DNA from 3 places in the Janthinobacterium sp. NKUCC06_STL genome. Region 1 is predicted to be linked to each of the others. Evidence: predicted binding sites of a transcription regulator. Region 1 holds the regulator's gene; each other region holds the start of a gene.
What was found. Region 1 encodes LexA, which represses DNA repair genes until DNA is damaged. Its sites were predicted from a motif close to ACTGTATNNNNATACAGT; they were not measured.
Positions count from the first base shown of each region.

Region 2: the regulator LexA is predicted to act here: its motif matches at 1,906-1,923, upstream of KO539_RS04000 (error-prone DNA polymerase).
Region 3: the regulator LexA is predicted to act here: its motif matches at 3,574-3,591, upstream of imuA (translesion DNA synthesis-associated protein ImuA).

Region 1 covers NZ_JAHKQY010000001.1:768,018-775,284, forward strand. Annotated here, with positions in the region: gene KO539_RS03460 (inorganic phosphate transporter) at 18-1,028, opposite strand; gene KO539_RS03465 (DUF47 domain-containing protein) at 1,071-1,697, opposite strand; gene KO539_RS03470 (replicative DNA helicase) at 1,789-3,174, opposite strand; gene rplI (50S ribosomal protein L9) at 3,310-3,765, opposite strand; gene rpsR (30S ribosomal protein S18) at 3,793-4,083, opposite strand; gene priB (primosomal replication protein N) at 4,109-4,408, opposite strand; gene rpsF (30S ribosomal protein S6) at 4,429-4,818, opposite strand; gene lexA (transcriptional repressor LexA) at 5,094-5,729, shown strand; gene KO539_RS03500 (cystathionine gamma-synthase family protein) at 5,798-7,039, opposite strand; gene purF (amidophosphoribosyltransferase) at 7,188-7,267, opposite strand, start outside.
Region 2 covers NZ_JAHKQY010000001.1:890,439-897,705, forward strand. Annotated here, with positions in the region: gene KO539_RS04000 (error-prone DNA polymerase) at 1-1,892, opposite strand, end outside; gene KO539_RS04005 (transcriptional regulator) at 2,005-2,355, opposite strand; gene KO539_RS04010 (DUF6516 family protein) at 2,352-2,717, opposite strand; gene KO539_RS04015 (PhzF family phenazine biosynthesis protein) at 2,862-3,656, shown strand; gene KO539_RS04020 (TonB-dependent receptor) at 3,834-6,236, shown strand; gene KO539_RS04025 (hypothetical protein) at 6,313-6,840, opposite strand; gene KO539_RS04030 (OsmC domain/YcaO domain-containing protein) at 7,069-7,267, shown strand, end outside.
Region 3 covers NZ_JAHKQY010000001.1:906,135-913,401, forward strand. Annotated here, with positions in the region: gene KO539_RS04065 (S9 family peptidase) at 1-569, opposite strand, end outside; gene KO539_RS04070 (glutathione binding-like protein) at 640-1,344, opposite strand; gene KO539_RS04075 (DNA polymerase Y family protein) at 1,426-2,913, opposite strand; gene imuA (translesion DNA synthesis-associated protein ImuA) at 2,843-3,553, opposite strand; gene KO539_RS04085 (putative Na+/H+ antiporter) at 3,760-5,025, shown strand; gene KO539_RS04090 (GNAT family N-acetyltransferase) at 5,078-7,111, opposite strand; gene KO539_RS04095 (MFS transporter) at 7,195-7,267, opposite strand, start outside.

The sequences.
Region 1 (7,267 bases):
CTGGCGTTGGCTATCCATCACATGATGTGGTGGCCAATCCACCAGGCGACTGCGGCAACAAACGCGGACGCAGGAATCGTGAAGATCCAGGCCCAGACGATATTGCCCGCCACGCCCCAGCGCACGGCCGACATTTTTTGCGACGAGCCGACGCCGACGATGGCGCCCGTGATGGTGTGCGTGGTCGACACGGGAATGCCCAGCGCCGTCGAGACGAACAGGGTGATCGCGCCGCCCGTTTCGGCGCAGAAGCCGCCCACCGGTTTGAGCTTGGTGATCTTCTGGCCCATGGTCTTGACGATGCGCCATCCGCCGAACAGGGTGCCGAAGCTGATGGCCGTGTAGCACGAGATGATGACCCACATCGGCGGCATGGCATCGGCCGCGCTGGAATAACCGGCGGCGATCAGCAGCATCCAGATGATGCCGATGGTTTTTTGCGCATCGTTGCCGCCGTGGCCCAGGCTGTAGGCGGCCGCCGAGACCAGCTGCAAACGGCGGAACCACTTGTCGACCTTGCGCGGCGTCGAACGCACGAATATCCACGACACGAGCAGCATCATGATGGAGCCGAACACGAAGCCCAGTACCGGTGCGATGACGATGAAGGCGACGGTTTTCCACAGGCCGGCGGCGACCAGCGCGCCCGTGCCGGACTTGGCGACAGCGGCGCCCACCAGGCCGCCGATCAGCGCGTGCGAGGACGACGAAGGAATGCCGTAGTACCAGGTAAACAAATTCCAGAAGATGGCGCCCATCAGCGCGCCGAAGATCACGTACTGGTCGATCACGGCCGGATCGATGGTTCCTTTGCCCACCGTGGCGGCCACGGTCAGCTGGTGGAACACGAAGATGGCGACGAAGTTGAACGTGGCGGCCATGGCAACCGCGGTCTGCGGTTTCAATACGCCCGTCGAGACCACCGTGGCGATCGCGTTGGCGGCATCATGGAAGCCGTTCATGAAGTCAAACAGCAGCGCGAGGACGATCAACAGGCCTAGCACGTAGATGCTGATTTGTATGGTCATTGTAGTTTCTTTTCTGATTCTGGTTCAGGACAGGCCCAACGCTTACGCGTTTTCGACGATGATGCCTTCGATAATATTGGACACATCTTCGCAACGGTCGGTCACGGTTTCCAGAATTTCGTAGATCGCTTTCAGCTTGATCAGGTTGCGCACGTCCGGCTCGTCGCGGAACAGCTTGGACATGGCGGCGCGCATCACGTGGTCGGCGTCCGATTCCAGGCGGTCGATCTCTTCGCAGATGGCGACGATCTTGCGCGAGTTGTCCATGTTGTGCAGCATGGCGACGGCGTCGCGCACTTTTTCGGTACAGGCCAGCACCAGTTCGGCCAGGCGCTTGGCTTCCGGCGTGACGGCTTTCAGGTCGTACAGCGAGACGGTTTGCGCCGCATCTTCCAGCAGGTCGAGGATGTCGTCCTGGCGCGTGATCAGCTGGTGGATGTCATCGCGGTCGATCGGCGTGATGAAGGTCTTGTGCAGCATTTCCACGGTGGCGTAGGTGACTTTGTCCGCCTGTTTCTCGATGCTTTCGATCGCATGTACGCGGTTTTCCAGGTCGTCGAAATTGGTCATCAGGCCGAGCATCTCTTTCGCGCCCTTGACGCACAGTTCCGCGTGCTGGTTAAACAATTCAAAAAACTTGCCCTCAGTGGGCATCAAGCGTCCAAACATGTCATTCTCCGTTAAGCATTGAGTCGTGTTATTTACTACAGAAAGCCGCCCCGTATGAGGGGGCGGCCAATGGAATATCAGTGCTGCTGTGTTAGTCGCCTTGGTAAAGCGCCAGGCCACCACTGTAATTGCCAAATTTGGTGTACTGCCCCATGAAGGTGAGGCGGATGCTGCCGATTGGACCGTTACGTTGTTTACCGATGATGATTTCGGCCGTTCCCTTGTCTGGCGAGTCGGGGTTATACACCTCGTCGCGGTAAATGAACAGGATCACGTCGGCATCCTGCTCAATAGCGCCCGATTCGCGCAAGTCGGACATGACAGGACGTTTGTTCGGGCGTTGTTCCAGTGAGCGGTTCAGCTGGGACAGCGCGATCACGGGGCAACCGAGTTCTTTCGCCAGGCCTTTCAAGCCCCGCGAAATCTCGGAAATCTCCGTGGCGCGGTTGTCGCCCGGCGTATTGGCCGACATCAGCTGCAAGTAATCGACGATGATCAGGCCCAGCTTGCCGCATTGACGCGACAGACGGCGCGAGCGGGCGCGCAATTCGATGGAATTGAGCGCCGGCGTTTCATCGATGTACAACTGCGCGTCGTTCATCTTCTGGATCGCATTCGTCAGGCGCGGCCAGTCTTCGTCGTTCAGGCGGCCAGTACGCAGGCGGTGCTGGTCGAGCTGTCCGACGGAGCCGAGCATACGCATGGCCAGCTGGGCGCCGCCCATCTCCATCGAGAACACGGCCACGGGCAAGCCGCTGTCGATGGCCACGTTTTCGCCGATATTGACGGAAAACGCCGTCTTGCCCATCGATGGACGGCCCGCCACGATCACCAGATCGCCCGGCTGCAGACCGGAGGTCATGCGGTCGAGGTCGATGAAACCGGTGGGCACGCCCGTGATTTCACTCTGGTTGTCGCGGCTGTACAGCTCATCGATGCGCTCGACCACCTGCGTCAGCAGGGGCTGGATGGCGGTCCAGCCCTGGGCGCCGCGCGCGCCTTCTTCCGCGATGGCGAAAATCTTCGATTCGGCCTCGTCAAGCATCTGCTTGACTTCCTTGCCTTGCGGGCTGAAGGCCGTGCCGGAGATATCGTCGGCGACGGTGATGAGTTTGCGCAGCACGCCGCGGTCGCGCACGATCTCGGCGTAGCGCCGGATGTTCGCGGCCGATGGCGTGTTTTGCGCCATGGCGTTCAGGTAAGCGAGTCCGCCCACATCATCGGCCTTGCCGAGCTGGGTCAGGGTTTCAAAAACAGTAATGACATCGGCTGGCTTGGAAGCGTTAACCATCTTGACGATTTGCTCGAAGATGATGCGATGGTCATAGCGATAGAAATCCTCCGCATGCATGAAGTCGGCGATGCGGTCATATGCGGCATTGTCGCGCAGCAGACCACCGATAACGGATTGTTCTGCTTCGATCGAATGCGGCGGAATACGGAGGGAATCCAGTTGCGGATCAGAGGGGGCGTTCATGGCGCGAATTATACCCGCTTCGGCGTGCTGGCAAAAATAAAGGGCTGAAATTGAGCGAAAAAAAGGCCACAAAAAAGCCGGGCGAACCCGGCTTTTCATAGTGCGGCAATGCTTGCGGGCCAGGCCCGCAGACAATTACGCGTTCGCGTCTGGAACGACAGCGATAACAACTTCCACGACCACGTCGGTGTGCAGAGCAACCGAAACGTTGTGCTCGCCAACGATCTTCAGCGGGCCGGTAGGCATGCGGATTTGTGCTTTTTCAACAGCAAAACCTTGCTTGGTCAGCGCTTCAGCGATGTCGAAGTTGGTGACGGAACCGAACAGACGGCCATCAACACCAGCTTTTTGAGCAACTTGAACGGTCAGACCGCTCAGTTTTTCGCCCTGGGCTTGCGATGCGGCCAGTTTGGCGGCAGCAGCTTTTTCCAGTTCGGCGCGCTTGACTTCGAATTCAGCCACAGCGGTTGCCGTAGCACGACGTGCCAGGCGTTGCGGGATCAGGAAGTTACGTGCGTAACCGTCTTTGACTTTGACGACTTCGCCGAGGTTACCGACGTTAACAACTTTTTCTAACAGAATGATTTGCATAGTTCTTCTCCAGGAATATCTGACCGATTAAGCGTGGTGCAGATCGGTGTATGGCAGCAGCGCGAGGAAGCGAGCGCGCTTGATTGCGGTGTCAACTTGGCGCTGGTAGTGCGCTTTGGTACCGGTCAGGCGTGCTGGCATGATCTTGCCGTTTTCTTGGACGAAGTCTTTCAGCGTGTCGACGTCTTTGTAGTCGACTTGCTCAACGTGAGCTGCGGTGAAGCGGCAGAACTTCTTGCGTTTGAACAACGGGTTTTGCTGTTTGCGTTTTTCTTTAAGCTTGAGCTTATTTTTGTCGAACTTTTTACCGAATGCCATGTCAGGCTCCTGTATCTAAAATGCGCTAGTCAGAATTGACTGCACTAAAATCAATGATGTGAAACACCAAACTCTTGCTGTTGCGGCTCTTCCTGGCCAGGAAACCCGTGAACTGATACACCCCGCCCAAGCTTGCCTGGCTGAACCGGCCTGAGATTTCGCCAGCGGCTAGCGCGGCAACATCAAACTCGGTCAAACGGGCAATCCCTGCTTCCATCTGCTGCGAACTGTGTTGCAATACTGCATTCACAATCGGCAGCCCTGCCGGGGTATAGCGCAATATTTCGCGCTCGGCAATGATGGCGGTGACTTGTAGCTGGTTCAGCGCACGATCCTGGTCAAGAATTAAGCTGCTGCTGCGGCTGGAGCGGCTGCTGGTGCTTCGGTGCGGTGGCTTTTGGCCGCGTCTTCGCGTTGTACCGATTTCATCATCGGCGAAGGAGCTGTTTCAGCTTTCTTCATTTTAACGGTCAGGTGACGCAACACGGCATCATTGAATTTGAATGCTGTTTCCAACTCGACCAGGGTCTCGTTGTCGCATTCGATGTTCAGGCAGATGTAGTGTGCTTTAGGCAGCTTTTGGATCGAGTAAGCCATTTGACGGCGGCCCCAATCTTCCACGCGGTGAACCGAACCGCCGCGGGTGGTTACGCTGGCTTTGTAGCGTTCGATCATCGCGGGCACTTGCTCGCTTTGGTCCGGATGGACGATAAAGACTATTTCATAATGACGCATGCAAACTCCTTCAGGTCGGATTGATAATCGCCCACCCCGGCGTCAAGACGGGTGTGGGAAGGTCAGCCGAAGATTATAACCGCCTTTTGCAAACGTTTCAATCATTCCTTCCATCAGCGTCCGAAAAGACCGTGCGCCAGCGTGCTTTCCGCCCATGGCCGACTATTTCTTGCGAAATTCGCCGAAAACACGGAAATCCCCTTGCATAGTGGACGATACTGTACAAAAATACAGACTGTTCATATAGACAGCATTTTAGTATGCACCCACCGCTCATGATCAAGCTGACAGCACGACAAGAACAAATCCTGAACCTGATCAAGGACGCGATTGAAAACACGGGCTTTCCTCCCACCCGTGCCGAAATCGCCAATGAACTGGGTTTCAAATCGGCCAACGCGGCCGAAGAGCATTTGCAGGCCCTGGCCCGCAAGGGGGCGATCGAGATTTCGCCCGGCACCTCGCGCGGCATCCGCCTGATCGGCGCGGCCGCCGAAGCGGCGCCATCGAAAGTGCCGGCAGCGCTGCTGATGTCGCTGCCCCTGATCGGCCGGGTGGCGGCAGGCTCGCCCATCCTGGCGCAGGAAAACCTGGAAGCGAGCTACAACGTCGACCCGGCCCTGTTCTCGGCCAAGCCCGACTTCCTGCTGAAGGTGCGCGGCTGGTCCATGCGCGACGCCGGCATCATGGATGGCGATTTATTGGCCGTGAAAAAGGTCGACAGCGCCAAGAACGGCCAGATCGTCGTCGCCCGCATCGGCGACGAAGTCACCGTCAAGCGCTACAAGAAAACGGGCTCCGTCATCGAACTGCTGCCGGAAAACCCGGACTTCAAGGTGATCACCGTGTCGCCGGAAGACGAGTTTGCACTGGAAGGCTTGGCGGTCGGACTGATGCGCAGCTGGCATTAAACTTTATGTGCAAAAAAAAAGGGCCGCGACAGCATCACTGTCGCGGCCCTTTTTACATACGCGGCTGCTTATGCATCCAGCGCGTTGCTGAAATCTTCCAATAAGTCTGCTTCATCCTCGATACCGACTGACACGCGGATCAGCGATTCGGCGATGCCCATGCTGGCGCGGCGCTCGGCACCCATCTCATAGAAAATCGTGTGGGCGACGGGAATGACGAGGGTGCGCGTGTCGCCGAGGTTGCTCGCTGGAATAGCCAAATTCAAACGATTGAGGAAATCGAAGCAGTCGATGCCATCCTTCAGCTCAAAGCTGAACAGCGAACCATAGCTGCGGAACAAGTCCGTCGCCAACGCGTGCTGCGGGTGCGATGGCAAGCCCGGGTAATGCACGGCCGCCACGCGTGGGTCGGCGGCAAGCATGGTGGCCAGCGCCAGGGCGTTCGAGCAAGTGCGGTCCATGCGCAAGGCCATGGTTTCCGCGCCGACGGCGATATGGTGCGCCACTTCCGGTCCCAGCGAAGCGCCGAAGTCGCGCAAGGCCTTGGCGCGGATTTGCGCGATACCCCACTGGGCCGGCGCCGCCTTCTTGTAGTTCTCGAAGATGTTCGGATACTGCGTCCAGTCGAACACGCCCGTGTCCGTCAAGCTGCCGCCCAAGGCATTGCCGTGGCCGCCAATCGATTTCGTCAAGGCATTAACCACCAGTCCCGCGCCCACGGCTTTCGGGCGGAACAGGTAAGGCGTCGTCATAGTGTTGTCGACGATGTACAAAATGCCCTTCTCGCGGCACAAGTCACCGATTTTTTTCAGGTCGGCGATCTGCGTGCGCGGATTGGCGATGGTTTCCACAAAGACGATGCGCGTGGCCGGCGTGATGGCGGCCGCGACATTGGCGACATCGGTGGCGTCGACAAACGCCACAGCGATACCCTGCCCCGTCACCGTTTGCCACAGGCTGTTGGTGTTGCCAAACAAAAAGGCCGACGACACGACATGGTCGCCGGCGCGCAGCAAGGATTGCACCACGGCGCCGATGGCGCCCATGCCGGTGGCGAAGCACAAGGTCGCCACGCCGTCTTCCATCTTGTTGACCTTGTCTTCCAGCGCGGAAACGGTCGGGTTGCCCTGGCGGCCGTAGCGGAAACCCGGCTCCTTGCCCTGGAACACGGAAGCGAGCTGGCGCGCATCGGCGTAACCGAAAGCAACGGAAGTGTGCACGGGCTTGTGCAGGGAGCCGTGCTCGATACCCTTGCGGCGGTCGTTATGCAGGATGGTGGTGGTAAAGCCGTAGGTTTTTTTGGTGGTCATGGTGAGAATTCCGAATATTCGATTTGCCGCGTAACCCCAAGGCAAATGCTGGGGTCAGTCCCTCCGGGATCGGAATGCGCACCACTGGCGCGCATTCCCCCGACGGGTCTGACCCCGAAAAAAAGCCCGGCATCGGCCGGGCAGGTACTTATGCTTCTGTCGTCGCCAGGTTCAGGTTCAGCTGGGAACGTGGCGTATCTTCGGGCGCTGCCGCCTTCGGATGGTGGC
Region 2 (7,267 bases), 120 kb from region 1:
CCGCCCTGGATGGGGCCGGGACGTACGAGCGCCACCTCGATGACGAGGTCGTAAAATTCACGGGGGCGCAGCCGGGGCAGCATGCTCATCTGGGCGCGCGACTCGATCTGGAACACGCCGATGGTGTCGGCCTCGCACATCATGTCGTAGGTGGCGGGGTCTTCGGCGGGAATATCCTGCAGGCGGAATTCCTCGCCGCGCCGCGCCCCCACCAGCTCCAGCGCGCGGCGCAGGGCCGACAGCATACCCAGCGCCAGCACGTCGACCTTCATCAAGCCCAGCTCCTCGAGGTCATTCTTGTCCCACTCGATGACGCTGCGCTCGGCCATGCTGGCGTTTTCAATCGGCACCAGGCGCGACAATTTTCCCTGTGCAATCACAAAGCCGCCCGGATGCTGCGACAGGTGGCGGGGAAAGCCCAGCAGTTGCTGCGCCAGGCCGGCCCACTGCTGCGACAGTTCCGCTTCCGGGTCGAGTCCGCATTCGGCCAGGCGTTCCAGCAGATCGCGCTTGCCATCGAACCAGCGGTGCGCCTTGGCCACTTTTTCCACGATGGCCAGGTCGATCCCCAGCGCCCGGCCGCTGTCGCGCAAGGCGCTCTTCGGACGGTAGCTGATCACCACGGCTGCCAGCGCGGCCCGCTCGCGCCCATATTTTCCGTAGATATATTGAATCACCTCCTCGCGCCGCTGGTGCTCGAAATCGACGTCGATATCGGGTGGCTCGTTGCGTTCGCGCGACATGAAGCGCCCGACCAGCGAATTGCCCCGTGCCGGGTCCACTTCCGTGATGTGCAGGCAATAGCAGACGGCCGAATTGGCGGCCGAGCCCCTGCCCTGGCACAGGATATTTTGCGAGCGGGCAAAGCGCACGATGTCGTACACGGTCAAAAAGTAGGCTTCATACGACAGCTCGGCAATCAGTTCCAGTTCCTGCTCGATCTGCTCCTGCACGTTGGCCGGAATTCCCAGCGGAAAGCGGCTGCGCGCGCCCGCATACGTTTCCTCGCGCAGATAGGTCGCCGGCGTGTGGCTGCCCGGCACCAGCTCGACTGGATAGTCATAGCGCAGGCTGTCGAGGGAAAATGTGCACTTCTTGGCGATGCGCACGGTTTCCGCCAGCGCCTGCGGCGGATACACATTGGCCAGGCGCAGGCGCGCGCGCAGATGCTGCTCCGCATTTTGCGCCAGCGCGTAGCCGCACTCGCCCACGGGTTTGCCCACGCGTATCGCGCACAGGGTGTCGAGCAGGGGCTTGCGCGAACGCACGTGCATGCACACGTGACCCACAGCCACCACGGGCAAGCCCTGCGCCTGCGCCGCCTCCTGCACGGCGCTGCGGTGTGCGTCATCCTGCGCCCGCTGCAGCAGGTTCAGGCCGATCCAGCTGCGCTCGCCGCCAAAGGTGGCCGCCATCCACGTCCCCTGCGCGCGCACGGTTTCCAGCTGGGCCGGATAGCTGGGCAGCAAGATCATCAGGCAGCCGGGTAGCCCCTGCAAATGGGCATACTCGGTCGAGGGCGCGGCGAAATCGTCGGGCGTCAGCAAATAGCGCCCCTTGGCCGCCCGCGTGCGCGCCATCGTGATCAGTTCCGACAAATTGCCGTAACCGTCGATGTCCTGCACCAGCGCCAGCAGGGACAGGGCCGGACTGCCGTCGGCCTGCGTCAAGTGAAAATGCGCGCCGATGATCAGCGGAAAACCGGCCCGCTTGGCCGTCGCATGCGCGCGCACGACGCCCGCCAGCGAGCACTCGTCGGTAATGGCCAGCCCCTTGTAGCCGAGCTGGACGGCGCGCGCCACCAGCTCTTCCGCATGCGAGGCCCCATGCAGGAAGCTGAAATTGCTCAGGCAGTACAACTCAGCATACTCGGGTAAGACGGCGCCCCACATGATCTACCTCAATACTGTATATAAACACAGTATATTATACTCATCTGGAAAAGGTGGCCGGGAAGCGCAACGACTGTTGATCTAGAAAGTCAACTGCTGAGAGCATGAAAAGTCAATGCGCGACAATGCGAAACTCCGTCGCGGTGGCGATGGGGCGAACTTGATTGCGCTCCCGTTTCAGTTCCACGATGCCGTAGTTGGACATGGTTTTCAATGTGCGCGACAGATTGCTCGGTTTACGGCCTGTTGTTTCAGCCAATGCGGAGATGGATTCCGGTTGCGTTTCCAGAATCACGTGCAGCAATGCCCGGTTTTCGTCGCTCAGGACTTCCGCCAGCGATTTGATGGAAGTGAACCAGACTTTAGGTTCGTTCGGCTTCGGTTTATAGGTACCGCTAGCGATAGCCAACACGCGTTCGCGGATTTTCTCTTGCGGCATGATGCCAATAAAAATCGGTTTCATTGTTTTTTTACCTCCAGCAAAACGCGGTCCACGTCAGCAAAGAAATCAGTGATCAGATGCTGCGCATCCTTGAATTCATAAGGCACTCCCTGATCCGACGGATGCCGGTGTTTATGGTCAAAAGCCACGATACGTCCCGCATATTTGAATTTCTTTGGCGGCTTTACCATGTGCGCATTGTCGTAACCGAGGATGCGTTTACCATACGGTTCGTGCAGCGTCAGAGAATAGCGTATGCCGTGAGGGATCTCATCCGATACCTTCGTCCGTTTGGCCTCTATCTTGACCCAATAGCCGCCATCCTGATCGAGGATGCAACCGTCGAGGTCCAGCAATGTATCAATGGCAGGATCGATCCACATGCGACAAAGTATATCATCTGTTGATATGCCACTTCTACGAAATGATCAATAAGCAGAGCCTTGGGACTACAGTCGACCAAGACATCCTGAAGCTTTGCACGGATTTTCGTTTATGCTCGTGTTTTACCGTTCACATCGCCCGCCATGATCGTCCATCTCTTGAAATGTTTCGGCGCCGCACCCGGTGGCGGCAATGCGGCGCTGGTCGTGGAAAACGACGGCAGCAGCGAAACGGCGCGCCAGCAATTCGCCCGCGAGCGCCAGGTCAGCGCCTGCGTCTTCATCGACCGGCAGGCGGACGGCGCGGAGGGATGCCTCGTGCTCGACTATTTTTATCCGCACACGCGCAGTCCGCTGTGCCTGCACGCCACCCTGGCGGCCGCGCATGTGCTGCTGACGGCGCCTGGCGCCCCGGCAACCCTGACGGTCACCACGGCCATGCGCGGACAAGCCTTGCAACTGGTGTACAACACAGCCGGTCTGTTTATCGGCCTGGCGCCGCAGCCAGCACCGTTCGTCATGCTGGAAAAATATGTGCCGTCCGAACTGATGGGCCAGCACATGCACTTGCTGTCGCCGCCCGTCATCGCCTCCGTCGGCAGCCCGAAACTGCTGCTGGAAGTGGCCGACCGCACCACCCTGCGCGCGCTGCGGCCGAACCTGGAACTGATCGCCGACTGGAGCGCTTTACATCAAATCAATGGCTGCTATGCGTATTGCCGTACGGGCGAGCATGAATACGAGGGGCGCAACTTCAACCACCTCGATCCGGCACTGGAAGACAGCGCCACGGGCGTGGCGGCAGGCGCGCTGTCAGCCCATTTGCAACAGTCGCTGCGCCTGCATCAGGGCCACGTGACGCAGCAGCCATGTTTGATCGAGGTGCAATACAGCCCTGTGGAAATCCTGGTGGGCGGCATGGTGCAACGCAGCACCTGAACGGGGCATGCCGCACCAGTACAAGGCAAGCCAGGCAGCGGCGAAAAGATAATCAACCAGGAAACAACAGTTACTACAAATTTGTAATAACAAAACAAAGTATCGCTGGTGAATGATGAAATGATGGCACTAGAATCAAGTCACGAATCTTGCTCATCAGCCACTTGGAGATACTGCGTGCCGACCCTCACCACCTTGCGTAAAGCAGTCCTCATCAGCCTGTACGGCAGCGCCGCCATGGCCGCCTTCAGTCCCGCCGCCATGGCGCAGAGCAACGACCCTGCGGCCACGGACGGCCCCGTGCAAACGGTCAGCGTGGTCGGCTCGCGCCGCGTCGCCAGTTCCGCCACCGATACCATGGTGCCGGTCGATATCATTCCGATTTCCAAGGTGGCCGAGCAAGGCGGCCAGTTCGACCTGGCGCAATCGCTGCAATACATCTCGCCCTCGTTCAATTCCACGCGCCAGACGGGCGCCGACGGGGCCGACCTGATCGACTCGGCCGCCCTGCGCGGCCTCGGTTCCGACCAGACCCTCGTGCTGGTCAACGGCAAGCGGCGCCACACGACGGCCCTGGTCAACCTGTTCGGCGCCCGCAACCGCGGCAACACGGGCACGGACATGAATGCGATTCCTTTGCTGGCCATCAAGAACGTGCAGGTGCTGCGCGACGGCGCCGCCGCCCAGTACGGCTCGGATGCCATTGCCGGCGTGATCGACATCGAACTGAAGAAAAGCCTGGGCTGCGAAGCGGTGGCCGGCTACAGCCAGTATTCCGAAGGCGACGGCAAGAATTACATGACCTCAGCCTATTGCGGCATCGCGCTGGGCGACAAGGGTACCCTGGCCATCACGGGCGAATACCTGGACCGGGGCCGCTCGAACCGCGCCGATTCCGACAGCATGCGCATCATCGGCGACACCAAATCCAAGAACAAAACCCTGTATGTGAATGGCGACTACGCCACCAGCGGCACGGGCAAGCTGTACTTCACGGCCGGCGCGCAGACGCGCGATGCCTCGAGCGCCGCGTTTGGCCGGGGCGGCATCGGCAGCGACGACATTCCATCGCGCAATTCGGCCGCCATGTACCCGGACGGTTTCGTGCCCTTCATTAACGGCAAGATCGACGACCAGTACGCCACCATCGGCCACCGCAGCCAGATCGGCGAATGGCATGCGGACTTTTCGCAGACCTATGGCTACAACAAGATGCGCTACGACATCAGCAATACGCTGAACGCATCGATCGCCAACCTTGACCTGATGAACGGCGGCAAGGGTGTCAGCGCCAGCAGCTTTGACGCAGGCGGCTTCTCGTTCCAGCAACTGACCAGCAACGCCGATTTCAGCCGCTACTACGACACGGTGATGCGCGGCATGAACGTGGCCTTCGGCGCCGAATACCGCAGCGAGGAATACAAGATCATGGCCGGTGAACAGGCCTCCTACATCGACGCGGACGGCGTGGGCGTGGGCGGCAATGCGGGCAGCCAGGGCTTCCCCGGCTTCCAGCCCGGCGACGCCACGAAGGCCAAGCGCCACAGCATCGCCGCGTATGGCGACGTGGAACTGGAATGGACGGAGCGCCTGAAAACCCAGGCCGCCCTGCGCTATGAAAAATTCAGCGATTTCGGCTCCACCGTGACGGGCAAGCTGGCCGGCAGCTACAAGCTGGCGCCGAACGTGCTGCTGCGCGGTTCGGCCAGCACGGGTTTCCGCGCGCCATCGTTGCAGCAAGTGTATTTCTCGTCCACCTTCACCGACTTCATCGGCGGCGTGCCCACCGACGTGGTGCTGGCGCCGAACGGCGGCACCGTCGCCAACGCGGCCGGCATTCCCAAGTTGAAAGAGGAAAAATCCACCAGCTTTACCTTGGGCACCACCTGGACACCCACGCAAGCCATCTCCGTCACGGCCGACCTGTACAACATCAAGATCAAGGACCGCATCGTGCTGTCGGGCCGCTTCAATGCCGACAACTATCCGGACCTGGCCGCGCGCCTGGCCCTGCTAGGCGTGGGCGAGGCGCAATTCTTCGTCAACTCCATCGACACGCGCACGCGTGGGCTGGACCTGACCGCCTCGCACAAGGGCGAGCTGGCCGGCAACCGCCTGAACACCTTCCTGGCCTTGAACTTGAGCAAAACGGAAGTGACGAAAGTCAAGACGCCCGCCTCGCTGACGGGCTTCGAGGATGTCTTGCTGTCCGAGCGCGAACGCCTGTTCATCGAACAGGGCGGCCCGCGCGCGAAAGCCACCCTGGGCTTCGACTACATCACGGGCAAGCTGGAGTCCGACCTGCGCGTCATCTACTTTGGCCCGCAAACCCTGGGTACCTTCAGCGGCACGGCTGAAGGCGTACCGAACGCCCGCTACAAGGCCAAGACGTCCGCCGACCTGAGCTTCACCTACAGTATCAACAAAAATACTAAGCTGACCTTTGGCGGCAACAACATCTTCAACGTCAAGCCCACCACGCAAAACGCGGACGAGACGGATAACGGCTTCAAATACGACAGCGTGCAATTCGGCCTGAACGGCGCCTCGTATTTCGGACGGCTGTGGGTGAAGTTCTGATCACCTTGCCTGCGTAAGAAAACAGCGGCTGCGCCAGCATGGGCAGCCGCTGTTTTTCATGCTGGCGTCCATACACTCACGTCCAGTCTGGATTATCGCTTGATTTGAAATGATGAAACAGCGACTCGTAAGGCCAGCCGTCCTCGGCCACGACACTGCAATCGGTGGCGCGTACGCAGTCATGCAGCAATTTGACTGGATCAGCAATAACAGGAACAGGTAATGTATCCAATATCCGTTTCCTGGCAGCAGAAAATTCGGCATATTCGTCTACGTAGTCCTGCTCGCTGAACCGAGCGGCCTGTCGCATCTCTTTCAAGTTGCCACCCTCTGAAAATTTGAGCAGGTCGCGCCAGTAAGGCAGCGCCAGCATCATGGCAATCAACTCCGTGAGATTGGTGGCGATACAGCCCGCCTGCCCCTCGGATGTAACATACAGGACAGGGCGTCGTTCGACCTCGCCATCACCGTACGCCAGAAAAACGCCACCGCTGCTTTCACCGGCCAGTACCATGAAAGGATGTTCTGGCTGCAGCGTGATCCAGGAGCTGTCCCGAGCGGCGCGGCCAAGGTCAAAATCGCAATGCGATGCGAGCTCGTCCATCACAGTTTGCGATTCTTGTATATCAGCAAGAATAATCATAATAGAGAAACAACCTTCAGTGCGATAGGTGAAAAGCCATGGACTATCCGCTTGCTTCGTAGGGGAACGTGCCCCCTTGGCCCGCCCCAGCGGCTCCCAGCCAGCACAGCCGCAGTGAACAATGTTTGCCCTGCGGCAGAAAGCACGGATAATAGCGCCTAACTCATAAGCACAGTATTGGATTACCTCATGGAAATTAAAGTCAACTTTCTCGACAAGCTGCGTCTCGAAGCCAAGTTCGATGATTTTACGGTCATCGCCGACCAGCCCATCCGCTACAAAGGTGATGGTTCGGCGCCTGGTCCGTTCGATTACTTTTTGGCATCGTCGGCCCTGTGCGCTGCCTACTTCGTGAAGTTGTATTGCGATACGCGCAATATTTCCACCG
Region 3 (7,267 bases), 140 kb from region 1:
GCTCGGCGCAGGCCGGCGATGTGCTCCTTTAAACTGTGGCTGCCCGCGTCGTCGACGAATTGCTGGCGGATGCGGAAAGGCCGCCCTTCCAGCTGCACCAGCGCTTCGCCCTCGGCGGCGATCTGCTCCAGGTGGTCGCTGAACATGCGCGTCACGTAGGCGGGCGTGCTCGGGGCGGCCAGGGTGGCGATGGCGGTGGCTTCCGGCACTTGCGACGCGGCGGCCAGCACGGCGGCGCCGCCCAGGCTATGGCCGATCAGCAATTGCGGTGCGGCGTGTTTGGTCCGTAGGAAATCGGCGGCGGCGACCAGGTCGTCCACGTTCGACGAGAAATTGGTGGCGGCGAACTCGCCCTCGCTGGCGCCCAGTCCCGTAAAGTCGAAGCGCAGCACGGCGATGCCGTGTTCCGTCAAGCCTTGCGCGATGCGCCGCGCGGCCAGCACGTCCTTGCCGCAAGTAAAACAGTGGGCGAACAGCGCGTAGGCGCGGATAGCGCCGTCGGGCGCATCGAGGCGCGCCGCCAGCACATGGCCATGCGCGCCGGGAAAATCTTGCCGGGTGGATTTCATTGTCTCAGATCAAAGCTGCCGCGCAGGGCGGCCGATGGCGCATTGTAGCGCCGCCCGGCCACTGCCTGCGTTAATCGCGCTTAGGAATATTGACGCCTTTGGCAACGGCAGGCCGGGCCAGGAAAACATCCAGCACGCGCTGCACGTTCGGGAAATTACTAAAACCGACGAGGTCGCCCGCACCATAGAAGCCCACCAGGCAGCGCACCCACGGGAAGATGGCGATGTCGGCAATCGTGTACTGCTCGCCCATGATCCAGTCGCGGCCCTGCAGGCGCTGCTCGAGCACGCCCAGCAGGCGCTTGGCTTCGCCAAGATAGCGCTCGAGCGGACGCTTGTCTTCGTAGTCCTTGCCGGCGAATTTGTGGAAGAAGCCCACCTGGCCGAACATGGGGCCGATACCGCCCATCTGGAACATCAGCCACTGTATCGTTTCATAGCGCAGGCCCGCATCCTGCGGGATGAACTTGCCCGTCTTTTCTGCCAGGTACAGCAGGATGGCGCCCGACTCGAACAGGGCCAGCGGTTTGCCATCGGGACCGTCCGGGTCGAGGATGGCGGGAATCTTGTTGTTCGGATTGAGGGACAGGAAGGCGGGCGACAGCTGGTCGTTCTGCTCGAAGCTGACCAGGTGCGGCTCGTACGCCAGGCCCAGCTCTTCCAGCAGGATGGAAACCTTGATGCCGTTCGGCGTCGGCAGCGAGTACAGCTGCAGGCGCTCGGGATGCAGTGCAGGCCATTTTTGGGTAATGGGGAAGTCGGAAAGCTGTGTCATGGATATCCTTTGTTTCAATGAAAGATGCGGCACCGGGAAGCCAGTATAGCCAAGCATGGCAATTTCAGCAGGACAGCGCATTTAGCCAAACAAGCCATGCAAAAACCAGCGCGGCGCGGCGTCTTCCGCGCTGCCGGCGATGCGTTCGCGGTAGACCCAGTAATGGGCGTGATCGAGGCCTTCGGCGATGAAATAATCGCGCGCCTGCGACTGGCCCCACCAGCCTGCCTCGATGCGTTCGGCAACGGACACCATTTTCAAAGGCGAGCCATAAAACGGCCGGTGCTCGCGCATCAAGAGGGCGATGGGCTGGGCCAGCAGCCAGCCGGGACGGGGCATGCCGGGCAAGCCGGGCGGCAAGTCGGGTAGCGCGTTTTTTGCGTTTGGCCTGGCCGGCAGCGGCAGCCACTGGTTGGCCGCCTCGGGGCGGTAATCGGCGCGCGGCGCGGCCTGCAAGACATTCTCGCTCCCCAGGCGCGCCACCAGCAATTCCAGCAAGCGCTGGCGCTCCTGCGGCGTGCCGCCCGGCTCGGGGAACAGGGTATCGCTGGGCGGCGCCATCGGCTGCACCTGCAGCGCTTCCAAGGTCAAGCCGATGACGGGCGCCTCCAGCGCCAGCTGCGCCAGGCGCTCCTTGAGCAGGCGCACCAGGTGCTCGTCGCGCCACACGGCCTCGCCCAGCGCCAGGTCGATGACGGTGGGAGCGCGCGCCACCCTGCCCCGCTCGTGCGCCAGCAGCAACTGTATGCGCTCAACGGCAAATTGCCGCGCGCACAACCAGCCCGTCATTTGCTGCAGCAGGCGGCGCGCGCCGAACAGCAGCGCGTCCGCGTGCTCCACGCGGTCGAACAGTTCCAGGCTGGCGCGGAACGTGGGCGGCGCCTCAATCCACACGAACAGTTCCGTGCTGTGGCCATGCGCGTCGTCGAGCATGGCCAGCAAAGCCCCGCCGCAGCGGCGCTGCAAGCCGGGCCGGGGCAAGTGGCGCAGCTGCCCCAGGGTGCGGCAGCCGATGCCCTCGAACCAGTCCAGGTAAGGGCGCGCGGGCGGCAGCAGAGCGCACGGCAGGCCGTCGAGGTGGCGGGTGAGGCTTTCCATGCCAAGCACGCGGCGCCGGCGCGTAGCGGCACGCGCCAGCAGCCAGGCGCCGCGCGCCGTGGGAGCGCACGACAGCTGGGCCGTGTAGCCAAGCGCGCGCAAGCTGGCCGCGATCTGCCGGCACAGGGCGCGCACGCCGCCAAACAGGCGCAGGCTGGCGCCCGCATCGACCACCAGGGTCGCTTCCTCGCCCTGCGCCACCAGCGGCGAATATTGCAGCAGCGCCAGCGCCACCGCTTGCAGGGCCTGCGCTTCCAGTTCAAGCGAGCGCTCGTGCAGGCGCGCCTGCGGCGCCAGCATCAGCGCGCCCGCGCGGCGCATGCCCGGCCGGATGCCGGCGGCCCGCGCCAGCGGCGACACGGCCATCACTTGCTCCTGCTCCAGCACTACGCCCAGGCTGTCAGCCGACCAGCGCGGGCAAAATACTTCGAGCGGGAGCCGGGGCAGGCACAGGCCGATCCAGAGTCGCATGGCGTGGCAATAATGAAGGTGGTTGCAGGGGCAGGAACAGGGGCGCGTCGCGCTGCGGTCCCCGGCGCTTGATGAAGCCGATCTCGATGCCGCCGGCGGCCGGGCGCACGGACAGGCGCAGCGGCGCCGGCGACGCATCCTGCGCGCCGTGCAGCGGGCGCAGCATGCAGAACAAGGTGTTGCCGCCTTGCGCGGCCAGGTGCAGGCGGCGCAGGCTGTCGGCGCGCACGTGCGGCTGCCAGAACAGCAAGGCGCCGCAACTGCCGCTGCGCAAGATGTTTTCCGCCGCCCACAGGGCATCCTTGCTGCTGGCGCTTTTGAGCCACAGCAGCTGCGACGGCGCCAGCCCCTGCGCGGCCAGAGCCAGCGCCTGAGGCGGATGGGGCGGCTGCAGCAGCACGATGGGCAAGCCCTGCAGTTGCGCCAGCGCGGGCGCCAGCAGGCGCAATTCGCCGCTGCCCGCCTGCTGCACCAGCAGGTCGATGAGACTGCCGCTGGGCCAGCCACCGCCGGGCAGCTGCGCGGACAGGGCGGCAAAGCCCGTGTCCAGGCAGCGCGTGGCGCCCTGCCCAAGCTGCGATGCGCGCCATAAAGACGGGTGCAAGGCTTCCGGCGAGGCCATCAATTGAGAATGTTGCATCATTGAATAGATAGATGAATACTGTATGCATATACAGTACTATTCGGCCCGGCTTTTGGCAAGGTTTATCTGACTGCCGCTACCGCAGGGGCCGCTCCGCCATGTCCGAAAAACCCCGTTTTTGGCATCGATTGCTGTACCATAAGCACTCTCCTTACCGCTCGGCAATGCACCGGGCGGCTTCCTCCGTCCATAAGGAAACGCATTTGACCACCATCCAAATCATCAGCGCCATCGTCTTCGGCCTTGCGCTCATCCACACCTTCGCCGCCAAGTCGTTTGAAACCTTGTCGCGGCGCCATCCCCGCCATGCGGGCCTGCTGCATTTGCTGGGCGAAGTGGAAGTCGTGTTCGGCTTCTGGGCCTTCATCCTGATCATCATCATGGCCTTTGTCTCGGGCAGCGATGCGGCCATCGAGTATGCCGAGTCGCGCCATTACACGGAGCCGCTGTTCGTCTTTGTCGTCATGGTCGTGGCCGCCTCACGCCCCGTGCTCGACGCCGTGCAGCGCCTGTTGAAAAGCGTGGCGCGCGTGATGCCGCTGCGCACGGAACTGGCCCTCGTCTGGCTGGGCCTGGCGCTCGTGCCGCTGACGGGCTCATTGATCACGGAACCGGCCGCCATGACCCTGGCCGCGCTGATGCTGGCGCCGCAAATCTTCCGCCCGGGCATCCCTGAATGGCTGAAATACGGCGCGCTGGGCGTGCTGTTCGTCAACGTTTCCATCGGCGGCACCCTCACTTCGTACGCGGCGCCGCCCGTGCTGATGGTGGCCACCACGTGGAACTGGGACAGCGCCTACATGGCCAGCCATTTCGGCTGGAAGGCCGCCATCGCCGTGCTCGTCAACGCCACGGGCGTGAGCATTTTGCTGCGCAAATACCTGCACAGCAACACTTCCGACATCAAGCCGAAAGCGGGCGAGGTGGAAGCGCCGAAAGTGCCGCTGGCCGTCAGCCTGGTGCACATGATCGTGCTGGCCGGCGTGGTGACACTGGCGCACCATCCCGTGCTGTTCATCGGCCTGTTCCTGTTCTTCCTCGGCTTCGTGCAGGCGTACGAGCGCTATCAAAGCCCGCTGATCCTCAAGGAAGGCTTGCTGGTCGGCTTCTTCCTGGGCGGCCTGGTGGTACTGGGCGGCATGCAGCAATGGTGGCTGCAGCCCATCGTCTCGAGCCTGAAGCCGCTGGCCCTGTTCTTCGGCGCCCTGGGCTTGACGGCGATTACCGACAATGCGGCCCTCACTTACCTCGGTTCGCTGATCGTCGGCATGACGGACGAAGCGAAATACATGCTGATGGCCGGCGCCGTGGCCGGTGGCGGCCTGACCGTCATCGCCAACGCGCCGAACCCGGCCGGCGTGGCCCTGCTGCGCCGCGGTTTCAAGGATGAATCGATCGGCGCCGTCGGCCTGCTGGCCGGCGCCCTGCTGCCGACGGCCGTGGCGGGCCTGGCCTTCCTGGCCCTGTAAGCCTACTCACGGGGCGGCTGCCGGCCGCCCCCGCTCCCTTCAGTTTCCCTCCTCAATTACCCTCATACACGAGAAAGTGCAGCCGGTCATAGAACAGGCTGTAGGCATAGTCGAACGTGCCCACGCTGCGAAAACCCTTGTGCAGATACACTTGCAGCGCTTCGCTCTTTTCCCACACCGTCAGGGTGATGCGCGCACAGCCCTTGCGGCTGGCCAGGTCGCGGATTTCATGGAACATTTGCCGGAACAAGCCCTGGCCCCGGTATTTCTCGTCGATGGCCAGGCTGCTGACGAAACAGTCGTCGGCGCGCGCATGCGCGAGCACGAAGGCGTCATACGCATCGTCAAGCGCCTTCATGTCGTCGCGGTAATATGACACGGCGCCGCAGGCCTGGAACTCGTCCATCGTCGCGGCCGTGAAGAAGCCAATGAAACGCCCGTCCTCGTCATGCAAGCCGTGGATGTGTTCCAGATACGGGTCGATATTTTGCCGCCGCTGCAATTCGACGAACTGCAAATTGAGTTTGTTGCCGAACGAGCAGTATTCAAGGTAGCTGGTGGCAAACAGCAGTTTCGCCATGCGGTTCTTCGTCTCGTCGTCCAGCAGTTCGCCCGGCACCAGCGTGAGCGGCGCATGCGACAGCAAGTCCGCCTGCGCCTCGTCACTTGGCGGGGGCGCATCGCCGGCGGCCGGCATGCGGCTGCCGTGGCGGCCCACGGTCGGACGCCAGAAATTGCCGGCGGTAATCTGCTGCGAACGGTGGGCCAGCAGGTAGCGGCAAAAGACGGCATTCACGCGGTCCAGCTGCGGGTCGTCCGACAGCACCGAGTAATAGTGAAAATGATCGATGTCGGCCCGCAGCTGGGCCGCATACGCCATGCGCGGCACTTCCTCGATGTCGAACACGTCGACGATGTCGGGCAGGCGCAAAGGGTCATCGAGCCGCCAGCCGATGTCGTCGAGCCGCGCCACGCAGCGGGCATATGCGCGCCGTTCCTCGTCGCTCAAGGGGATGTGCATGTCGGTAATGATATCGTCCAGCAAGCGCATGCCGCGGATGCCGCCCGCCACCGCTTCGCGCGCGCCGTCATACAGCACGCAATAGCGCTGGTAGAACTCGGCATGGCTGAGCAGGGTCACGCCCAGGTTTTTCTTCCATTCGGCATAGAATTGGCCAAACAGCTGTCCCTCGAATTGCGGGCAGGAACGGGGGATCCGCGCATCGATGCCCGCATAGGCGAGGTTCACATTGCGCTGGATCACGCGCAGCGCCGCATCGTTCTTCTTGGCGATCAGCATGCCCGTTTCATCGAGAAACAGATTCATCCAGCTGACGTGCCGGCGCTCTTCGCTGTCATCACCGTTACGCTGGAAATAATCGGGCACTTCCGGCTTCATCAGGAAAATCGTCGCCGGATTGTGCGGCACCGTATCGACATCCATATACATGCCGCCGTATTCACACATGATGAGGATGCGGAAATAATCGGACAAGGTGGCGAAGTAGCGCTGCGTATGCAGGGTATCGAGGATGCCGAAGCGGGCCGGCGCGAAATCGAGCGCCAGCGCGCGCAGCGAGTTGATATGCAGGGTCGTGCCGCCGATGGCGTAGCGGCCTATCGTGTAGCGCCCGGCGCCGCCCGTGGGGCTGAAGCGCTCGTCATTGCGCAGCTGCTGCGCATCCCACACCCACAGGATGGAGACGTACGGCGCGCCGCCGTTGTAGCGGACTTCCTCCAGCGCCGCGCCCCACTGCCAGATCGCTTCGGAAGCGATGGCCGGCAAGGGTCCGCCCATCCAGATGCGGTGCAGGTAGCGCTCGTCGTCACCCAGCGCGCGCGTGGGGATGCAGCTGAGCGAGGAACAGCTTGCCGCGTTGAAATGGTTAAAGTTCAGGGCGACGAAGCTGCGCAGGGCCGCGATGCCAGCCTGGTGCTCCACGGCCAGTTGCTCCAGGTCGCTGCCGGCGGGCCGGACATCGGCCAGGGTGATGTAATCGAGTTTCAGCCGGTTGATGCGGAACTCGTATTCCAGGTTGAAAATCTTTGCTTGATCGTGTTTCGAGGCCAGGTCATCTATTTTCATGGGCGCACCATTTTCCGCAGGAGAGTGTCAATGAACTTCGCAGGAGGTAAAACAAGGTCGAGAACAGGCGCATCGCTGCGCCATCAGTGCCGGGCCAGCCGCACCCCGCTTTCCCGGCGCCCCGCCATGCCCCGCGTAAACAGCAGCAGGCAGGCC